Regions from separate parts of the Thauera sp. DNT-1 genome, predicted to be linked through region 1. Evidence: predicted binding sites of a transcription regulator. Region 1 holds the regulator's gene; the other holds the start of a gene.
The links. Region 1 encodes FliA, which starts transcription of late flagellar genes. Its sites were predicted from a motif close to CTAAAGTTNNNNNNNNNNNNGCCGNTA; they were not measured.

Region 1 (4,413 bases):
CGGGCGCTGGTCGGCATAGCCGGCGGCGGTCAGGCGCGCCGGGGTGACGCCGTTGTCGATGAAGAGCCGCGCCACCGTCGAGGCACGCACCGCCGAGAGCTCCCAGTTCGACGGAAAGCGGAAGGTGCTGATCGGCACGTTGTCGGTGTGGCCCTCGACCGTGATCGGGAACTCCGCCGGCGCCAGCACCCGCGCCACCGCCTGCAGCGCCGACACGGCATTGCTGCCGAGCGCGGCCTCGCCCGGCGCGAAGAGCAGGCTGGCGTTGATCTCGACGCTGACGCCGAAGGCGCCCTCGGTGACCTTCACCTGGCCGGACCCTGTCAGCGGCGAGAGCACGCGGCGGATCTCGTCGGCCACGTTGCGCATGCGCTGCGCGGCCTGCTGGCGACGCTGCTCCACGACAGGATCCACCGCCGGGGGCGCCGGCCGGGTGATCGCCTGCGAAGGCACGACGCTGACCTTGGGCAGCACGATCTGTTCGCCGCTCTCGTTCACATTGACGTTGCGGAAGGCCTGCACGAGCGAGTCGGAGAGCACGCGGTACTTGCCCTCGTTGACCGACGACAGCGAATACATGACCACGAAGAAGGCGAACAGCAGCGTGATGAAGTCGGCATAGGACACCAGCCAGCGTTCGTGGTTGTCGTGTTCCTCGTCGAGCTTGCGCCTGCGCCGCATGATGTCTCCCGGCGCTCAGGCCACGTAGCCCTGCATGCGGCTGGCGATGATGCGCGGGTTGTCGCCGTTGGCGATCCCCACCAGACCATCGACGAACATCTCGCGCTGGGTGGTCAGGGTGACGATGTGCGCGCCCAGCTTCTTGGCGATCGGCAGGAACACCAGGTTGGCGAAGCCCACGCCGTAGATCGTGGCGACGAAGGCGACCGCGATGCCGGCGCCCAGCCGCGAAGGGTCGGAGAGGTTCTCCATCACGTGGATCAGGCCCATCACCGCGCCCAGGATGCCGATCGTCGGCGCATAGCCGCCGGCCGCCTCCCAGATGCGCGCCGACATCTTCATCTGGTTCTCCCACACGCCGATCTCGACCTCGAGCACCTCGCGCAGGCGGTTGGGCTCGATGCCGTCGACCAGCAGCTGCAGGCCCTTGCGCATGAAGGGGTCGGACAGCGCCTCGATCTGGTTCTCCAGGCTCAGCAGGCCCTCCTTGCGCGCGGTCTGGCCCCAGTTCGCGACCTGCTCGATGATCGTATCGAAGGCGGGCGCCGGCGGCACGAAGACCCAGCGCGCCATGCGCATGCCCTGCATGAAGACGCGCAGCGGGCTCTGCAGCATGACCGCGCCGAGCGTGCCGCCGATCACGATCATGAACGCGGTGGGCTGGAACAGCGAGGACAGGTGACCGCCCTCGATCACCTGGCCGACGAGGATGGCGGCGATTCCGAGGGTGAGGCCGACGAGGCTGATCTTGTCCATGGTATCCGGGGGCGGCGCTGGCGGCCCCGATCAGCGGCCCGCGGCCGCGTTCTTGGGTGGGCGCCCGCGCCGGCGCGCGACCGGCATCGCCGTGCCGCCCTCGAAGACGCAGGCGCGCAGGCGAGCCACCGCCTGGCTGTGCAGCTGGCACACGCGCGACTCGGTGACGCCGAGCACCTCGCCGATCTCGCGCAGGTTGAGCTCCTCGTCGTAATACAGCGCCATCACCAGCTGCTCGCGCTCGGGCAGGTGCTCGATCGCCCCGACCAGGCGGCGGCGCAGGTCGGTGTCCTCGAGCAGGGTGAGCGGATCGTTGCCCTCCTGGGCGAGATGACGGTCGAGATAGTCGTCGTCTTCCTCGCGGTTGAAATCCTCGAGATAGACGAGCTGGTGGCCGCGCGCGTCCTGCAGCATGCGCTGGTAATCCTCCAGCGGCAGGTCGAGCGCGGCGGCGAGCTCGCTCTCGGAGGGCGGGCGGCCGTTCTGCTGCTCCAGGCTGTGGATCGCCGCCTCGATGCGGCGCATGTCGCGGCGCAGGCTGCGCGGCAGCCAGTCGTTCTCGCGCAGGCCGTCGAGCATGGCGCCGCGGATGCGCTGCACCGCATAGGTCTCGAACTGGGCGCCGAGGCCCTGCTCGTAGCGGCCGAGGGCATCGAGCAGGCCCATCATGCCGTTCTGGATCAGGTCGTCCACATCCACGCTGGCGGGCAGGCGCGACATCAACTGGTAGGCGATGCGCTTGACCAGCGGGGCGTAGTTCTCGACGAGGCCACCCTTGTCGAGCTTACCGTGTGCGTCGTACATGCATCGGGCCTGTGGGTTCTGGCAGCAGACGGGACCGTCGGCCCCCGCCCGCGTGGATAGGAGTTGTGCATTTTCCCGTAGCATCGCCGCCTTTACCAGCGCGATCTGTCACGTCGGCGGCGCATCAGGCGCGCATGACGCCGGCACGCGCCATGGCGCCGACCCGGCGCAGGAAGGCCGCGCCCGCATCGTGGGTCGAAGCCTGCAGCGGCTGCTGCAGGCCGCCGGCGATCTCGTCGCGTTCGAGTTCGCCCACCCACGCGAGCGGGACGCCCACGTGGCGGCGCACGAGCGCATCGAGACTGCGGAAGAAGGCGGTGGCGTCCGCCCGCCCGCGCGCGCGGCACACGGCCACGTGCACCGAGCCGGCTCCCGCGGCGGCAAGGCCCTTGATGGTGTGGTAGGCGTCGGTGGCGCCGCTCGCGCTCGCCTCGGCGACCACCAGTCGGCGCGGCGCGGCGAGCACGAACGGAGACGGCTCCGCAGCCTGTTCGCCGCTCGCGTGCACCAGAACGAAGCCGGCGTGGCGGTGCAGGATGCGCAGCGCCTCGATCAGGCAGGCACGGCGCGGATCGTCGAGCAGGGGCAGCGCGAGCGCCGCGGCCGCGGCCGGCACGCGGCCCACCAGGCCCGGCACCGGCTGCACGATGTCGGCGAGCGTGCTGCGGCCGTCGAGCAGCTGCAGCAGGTCCACGCCCTCGCCCACGCCGAGCGCGCCGCACAGCCTGGCGCCGCCCTCGGCCTCGTCCAGCACCAGCACACGCTCGCTGCGCCCGGCGATGCGGTGGGCGGCGAGCGCGGCGTTGTCGGCGGCGCGGCGACCGCCCGCATACAGCGCCACCACCTGGGGCGGCGCGCGGCGGAACAGCCTGCGCAGGCCGGCGGCCTGGTCTTCGCGTCCGTCGAGCATGCTCAGGCCCCTCCCGCCGCGAGCAGCATGCCGGCCTCGTCGCCCTGCAGGTGCCAGGGCGAGGCGCTGCCGTGCTCGCGCAGCGCGCGATGCAAGAGGTAGGCACGGTTGGGCAGGTGCAGGTCCTCGGGTACGCGCTGGCCGTTGGTGAGGTAGCGGATGTCGAGCTCGTGGCGCACCGCGACATCGAGCGCCGGCGCGAGCGAGGCGGCCTCGTCCACCTTGGTGAAGATGCAGCCGGCGAGGTCGCCGCCGGCATAGGCGCGCACCACGTCGTCCAGGGTGTCGCCGCGCGCGGTGGCGTTGAGCAGCAGCAGCCGGCGCACGTCGCCGGCGCCGGAGAGCATGGCCGCCTGCTCGGCCACCATGCGGTCGCGCTGGCTCATGCCCATGGTGTCGATGAGCACCATGTGCTTGTTGCGCAGGCCGGCCAGGGTCTGGCGCAGGTCGGCCGCGTCGCGCACCGAGAACACCGGCACGCCGAGGATACGGCCGTAGATGCGCAGCTGCTCCTGGGCGCCGATGCGGTAGCCGTCGGTGGTGATCAGCGCGAGCCGGCCGGCGCCGTGGCGCACCACGCAGCGGGCGGCGAGCTTGGCGGTGGTGGTGGTCTTGCCGACGCCGGTGGGGCCGACCAGGGCATACACGCCGCCACGGTCGAGCAGATCCTCGTCCGAGGCGCAGGCCCGCATCAGGCGATCGAGGGCGGCACCCACGGCCTCGCGCGCCTCGATGCGGTCGGCGTCCTCGTGCACGGCCTCGACGAGCTTGCGCGCGATCGCCGCGGAGAACCCGGCCTCGAGCAGCTCTCCGAGCATGGCCGCGCGCGCCGGCGCCTGGCGGCGCGTCTCGCCCCAGGCGAAGCCGGCGAGCTGACGTTCGATCATGCCGCGGATGCCGGTGAGCTCGGCCATCAGGCGGGCGTTGGTCTCCTGCAGTTCGCGCACGCGCGCGCTGCCGAATTCGTCGGCGTCGGAGCGCGCGGCACGACCGGAGAACACCGCCGGACCGCTCGGCGCCGGGCGGGCGGCGGTCTGGGCCGCGGCCGCCGCGCGCAGCACGCCGTCGCGGCTGCGCAGCGCGTAGTCGGCGGTCTCGATGCGTGGCGGATTGAAGGCGCGCACCACCGTCGCCGGCTCGGCGGCCGGCTGCGCGACGGGGCGGGAAGCGTTGCGCGCGGCGCTGGCCGCCAGCGCGGAAAGGCTCACGCGGAAGTCGGCGTCGTCGGCGCTGCGCGCCGCCGCGGCCGGCATCTCGACCGC
Region 2 (4,413 bases), 320 kb from region 1:
CCGGGATCGTGCAGTGCCTCGTGCTGGCGCGCGCGGTGGCGCAGCTGTGCCTCGCGCCCGATTCCGAGCACGTGCGTCTGATGGCGCCGATGCTGCGCCTGGCGGGCCGCCTCGGCCTCGGGCGCGGCGAGTTCGTCTCGCTGTGCGAGCGCGTCGGGCGCGACTGGGCGGAGTGGGGCAAGCTGCTGCAGATCCGCACCGAGGACGCGCCCCGCTTCGCCGAGGTGGGCAGCGCGGCGGTGGATGCGGTTGGCGAGGCGCCCAAGGTGGCCGCCGAGGCCGCTGGTCCGCAGCCGATGCGTGCGTTGGTCGTGGCCGGCGCGCGCGAGGACCGCGAGCTGTTGCGCGGCGAGCTCGAAGCCGCGGGGATCGTCCCGTTCACTGCTGCGGGCGCGGACGCCGCGCTCGAGGCCGCGCTCGACGTCCAGCCGCAACTGCTGGTCGCGGACTGGTCGGAGGAGGGGGAACGGGTGGTGCGCGGCCTGCGCGACATGCGCCTCGGACGCGGCGTGTACGTGATCTGCATGCTCGGCAGCGACGACGAGGCGCGCCTGCTGGCCGCCTCCGGCGCCGGGGTTGACGACTTCCTCGTCCGTCCGCTGCGACGTGCGGCGCTGACCGTGCGCCTGCGTGCCTGCGTGCGCACCTTGGTGCTGCAGCAGGAACTCGAGCACGAGCGCGAGGAACTGCGCAATTTCGCCGCCGAGCTGTCGATCTCGAACCGCCGCCTGCAGGAGGCCGCGCTGACCGACCCGCTCACCGGTCTGCCCAACCGCCGTCGGGCGATCGAGGCGATGGAGGCCGAGTGGGCCACGGCGACGCGTCACGGTCGCGCCTTCTCGGTCATGATCGTCGACCTCGACGGCTTCAAGACCATCAACGACACCCATGGGCACGACGTCGGCGACATGGCCCTGCGCCAGGCCGCGGCGACCCTGCGTGGCGCGCTGCGCGCCCAGGACCTGATCTGCCGTACCGGTGGCGACGAGTTCCTGGTGCTGTGCCCCGATACCGACCTGAAGGCGGCGATGCTGGTCGCGGAGCGCCTGCGCGTGGCCGTGCAGGCCAGTCCGGTCGAGACCGGCGGCCCGCAGATCTTCCTCACTGCCAGCGTCGGCGTGGCCATGCGCGTGCCCGCCATGGGCAGCGTCGATGCACTGATCAAGTGTGCCGACGACAGCGTGTATCGTGCCAAGCAGCGTGGCCGCAACTGCATCGCCGCACTCCAGCTCCAGTCCGGCGCGGGCTGAATGCCGGCGGGAAGGCGCGGCCGCCCCGCCGGCAGGTGTTGTTCGGGGGCGACACCTTGTGCGTGAAATGCGGCACGGAGCCGGGGGGAGCGGCTTGCCGCTCCTGAGAAACTACTTTAACTTGCAGACGTTGATCCCCGTGCGGGATGGAAAACCATGGATCGCCCCGACTTCCAGGAAGAAATCCGCGAACTCAACCTCGCCTACCTGATGCTGGCACAGCAGATGCTGCGCGACGACCGCGCGACCGCGCTGTTCCGGCTCGGGATCGGCGAGGCCTTCGCGGACCTGATCGAGTCGATGTCGGCGGCCAAGCTGGTCAGGATGGCGTCCAGTCCGACGCTGCTGCCCTGCTTCCGCTTCGACGATGCCCAGTTGGCCCGGCTCATGGCGGGCGAAGGGCGGGATGCCGCCAGCGCGGGCCTGCACGCGGCGATCCTCGCCGCCGGCAAGGCGGCGGCCGATGCGCGCTGAGGAGTGCCGAATGAAGAACAAGAGTGTGATCGAAGAGGCCGACGACGTGCGTCGTGCGGTCGAGATGGTGCAACTCGGTGCGCGCATGCAGATGCTCGAGGTCGAGACCAGGCTGAGCCGCGAGAAGCTGCTCAGGATCTACAAGGAAGTCCGCGGTGCCTCGCCCCCCAAGGGCATGCTGCCGTTCTCCACCGACTGGTTCATGACCTGGCAACCGAACGTGCATTCCTCGCTGTTCATGAACCTGTACCGCTACTTCACCGGCCCGGCCGGCGTGCACGGCCTGGACGCGATCCTCAAGTCCTATCACCTCTATCTCGACCACATCGAGACCGGCGTGATCGAGCCCGCGCTGAGCCTCACGCGCGCGTGGACCCTGGTGCGCTTCTTCGACGCCGACCTGCTGCAGATGGCCGCGTGTACCCGCTGCGGCGGCGAGTTCGTCGCCCACGCCCACGATCCGGTGCACGACTACGTGTGCGGCCTGTGCAACATGCCCTCGCGCGCCGGCTCCGCGCGCCGCAAGACCACCACCCGCAAGGCGGTCGCGCCCACGCACAAGACGACGGCCGCCAGCCGCAAGGCGGTCGTCGCCTGACCCCGGCGGGCCCTCCGGCCCGCATGCAGGTTCCTACATGGGCCGCGCTGGAAACAGGCGGCCCATGTCACGTCCGCGCACGGCGTGGCGTCGCGCCCCGGCGCGTTCAAGTTCCTCCCGCCGCCGCCGTTATCCCCTGCGAGAGCCGTGCCGGTCCGTGCGCGGCGCAGCGAAACGCTTCGGAGTTTCCCCGTGTTCCTGATCATCGGCTACGTCATCATCCTCGCCGCCTCGCTGGGCACCTACGCGGTGCATGGCAGCCTGGCCGCGCTGTGGGTGCCCATGGAGTACCTCGCGATCATCGGCCTGATGATCGGTGGCTTCGTCGCCGGCAACGGCCCGAAGGCGATCAAGGGCACGCTCGGCTCGCTGTCGCTGGCGGTGAAGGGCTCGAAGTACAACAAGGCGCTCTATGTCGACCTGCTCGCGCTGCTGTTCGAGATCCTCGCCAAGGTGCGCAAGGAAGGCCTGATGTCGATCGAGAACGACATCGAGAACCCCGACTCCAGCCCGATCTTCTCCAAGTACCCGAGCGTCGCCGCCGACCATCACGCGGTCGAGTTCATGACCGACTACCTGCGCATGATGGTGGGCGGCAACCTCAACGCCTTCGAGATCGAGAACCTGATGGACATGGAGATCGAGACCCACCACCAGGAGGCGCACCAGGCGCCGCACGTGGTCTCCAAGGTCGCCGATGCGGTGCCCGCCTTCGGCATCGTGGTGGCGGTGATGGGCGTGGTGAACGTGATGGGCTCGGTGGGTCAGCCGCCCGCGGTGCTGGGCAAGATGATCGGCGGCGCGCTGGTCGGCACCTTCCTCGGCATCCTGGTCTCGTATGGTTTCGTCGCGCCGATCGCCAGCCAGCTCGAGCAGAAGGTCGAGGAGAGCGGCAAGATCTACCAGGTCATCAAGGTGGTGCTGCTGGCGAGCATGAACGGCTATGCGCCGCAGGTCGCGGTGGAGTTCGGCCGCAAGGTGCTGTACTCGACCGACCGCCCGGGCTTCGCCGAGCTCGAGCAGGAAATCAAGAACCGCAAGGGCTGAACGCGATGAGCCCCCGCGTCCCTGACTCCCGTCGTCCCCAGGCGCCGCGCCCTGCGCCGGCGTGCGGAGTTGCGCGATGAGCGACGATACCCAGCAACCGATCGTCGTCAAGCGCATCAAGAAGGGCGGTGGCGGCCACCACGGCGGTGCATGGAAGATCGCCTACGCGGACTTCGTCACCGCGATGATGGCCTTCTTCCTGCTGATGTGGCTGCTCGGCTCGACCGCGCAGGGCGACCTCGAGGGCATCGCCGACTACTTCCAGAACCCGCTCAAGCTCGCCATGCAGGGCGGCGAAGGCACCGGCGACAGCTCGAGCATCATCAAGGGCGGTGGCGAGGACCTCTCGCGCAAGGTCGGCCAGGTGCGCAGGGGCGACACCCCCAGCACGCGCGCGATCAATCTCGACGCCGCGCCCGCGCGCGTCAAGAGCGAGGCCGAGGCCACCGCGCAGGCGATCGCCGAGCGCCGTGAACGCGCGCGCCTGATCGACCTCAAGGGCAAGCTCGAGGCGGTCATCGAGGCCAACCCCTCGCTGCGCCAGTTCAAGAACCAGCTCCTCATCGACATCGTCAGCGAGGGCTTGCGGATACAGCTGGTCGACGCGCAGAACCGGCCGATGTTCACCTCGGCGAGCGCCGAGTTGCGCCCCTATACGCGCGAGCTGCTGCGCGAGATCGCCGCTGCGCTCAACGATGTCGACAACCGTGTCAGCATGTCCGGCCACACGGACTCGGCCCAATACGCAGGCGGCGAGCGCGGCTTCTCGAACTGGGAGCTGTCCTCCAACCGCGCCAACGCCGCGCGCCGCGAGCTCGTGGCGGGCGGGCTGGAGGCGGGCAAGATGCTGCGCGTGGTTGGCCTTGCCGACACCGCGCACCTGAATCCGGGCGATCCGCTCGACCCCGCGAACCGACGCATCAGCATCGTGGTGCTCAACCGTGCGGCCGAGGAGGCGATGCGCAGCCAGCAGGCGCCCGGCGCCACGCCGCCGCCGGGCGGTGCTCAAGTCGGGCGCAATCCGGCCGATATGAGGGGAAGCCC

Region 2: the regulator FliA is predicted to act here: its motif matches at 2,428-2,454, upstream of motA (flagellar motor stator protein MotA).

The regions. Positions count from the first base shown of each region.
Region 1 covers NZ_AP043752.1:1,368,406-1,372,818, forward strand. The annotation lists gene motD (flagellar motor protein MotD) at 1-681, opposite strand, end outside; gene ACZ5PP_RS06355 (flagellar motor protein) at 697-1,437, opposite strand; gene ACZ5PP_RS06360 (RNA polymerase sigma factor FliA) at 1,468-2,241, opposite strand; gene ACZ5PP_RS06365 (MinD/ParA family ATP-binding protein) at 2,366-3,151, opposite strand; gene flhF (flagellar biosynthesis protein FlhF) at 3,154-4,413, opposite strand, start outside.
Region 2 covers NZ_AP043752.1:1,684,026-1,688,438, reverse strand. The annotation lists gene ACZ5PP_RS07795 (diguanylate cyclase) at 1-1,250, shown strand, start outside; gene flhD (flagellar transcriptional regulator FlhD) at 1,407-1,724, shown strand; gene flhC (flagellar transcriptional regulator FlhC) at 1,735-2,322, shown strand; gene motA (flagellar motor stator protein MotA) at 2,515-3,369, shown strand; gene motB (flagellar motor protein MotB) at 3,446-4,413, shown strand, end outside.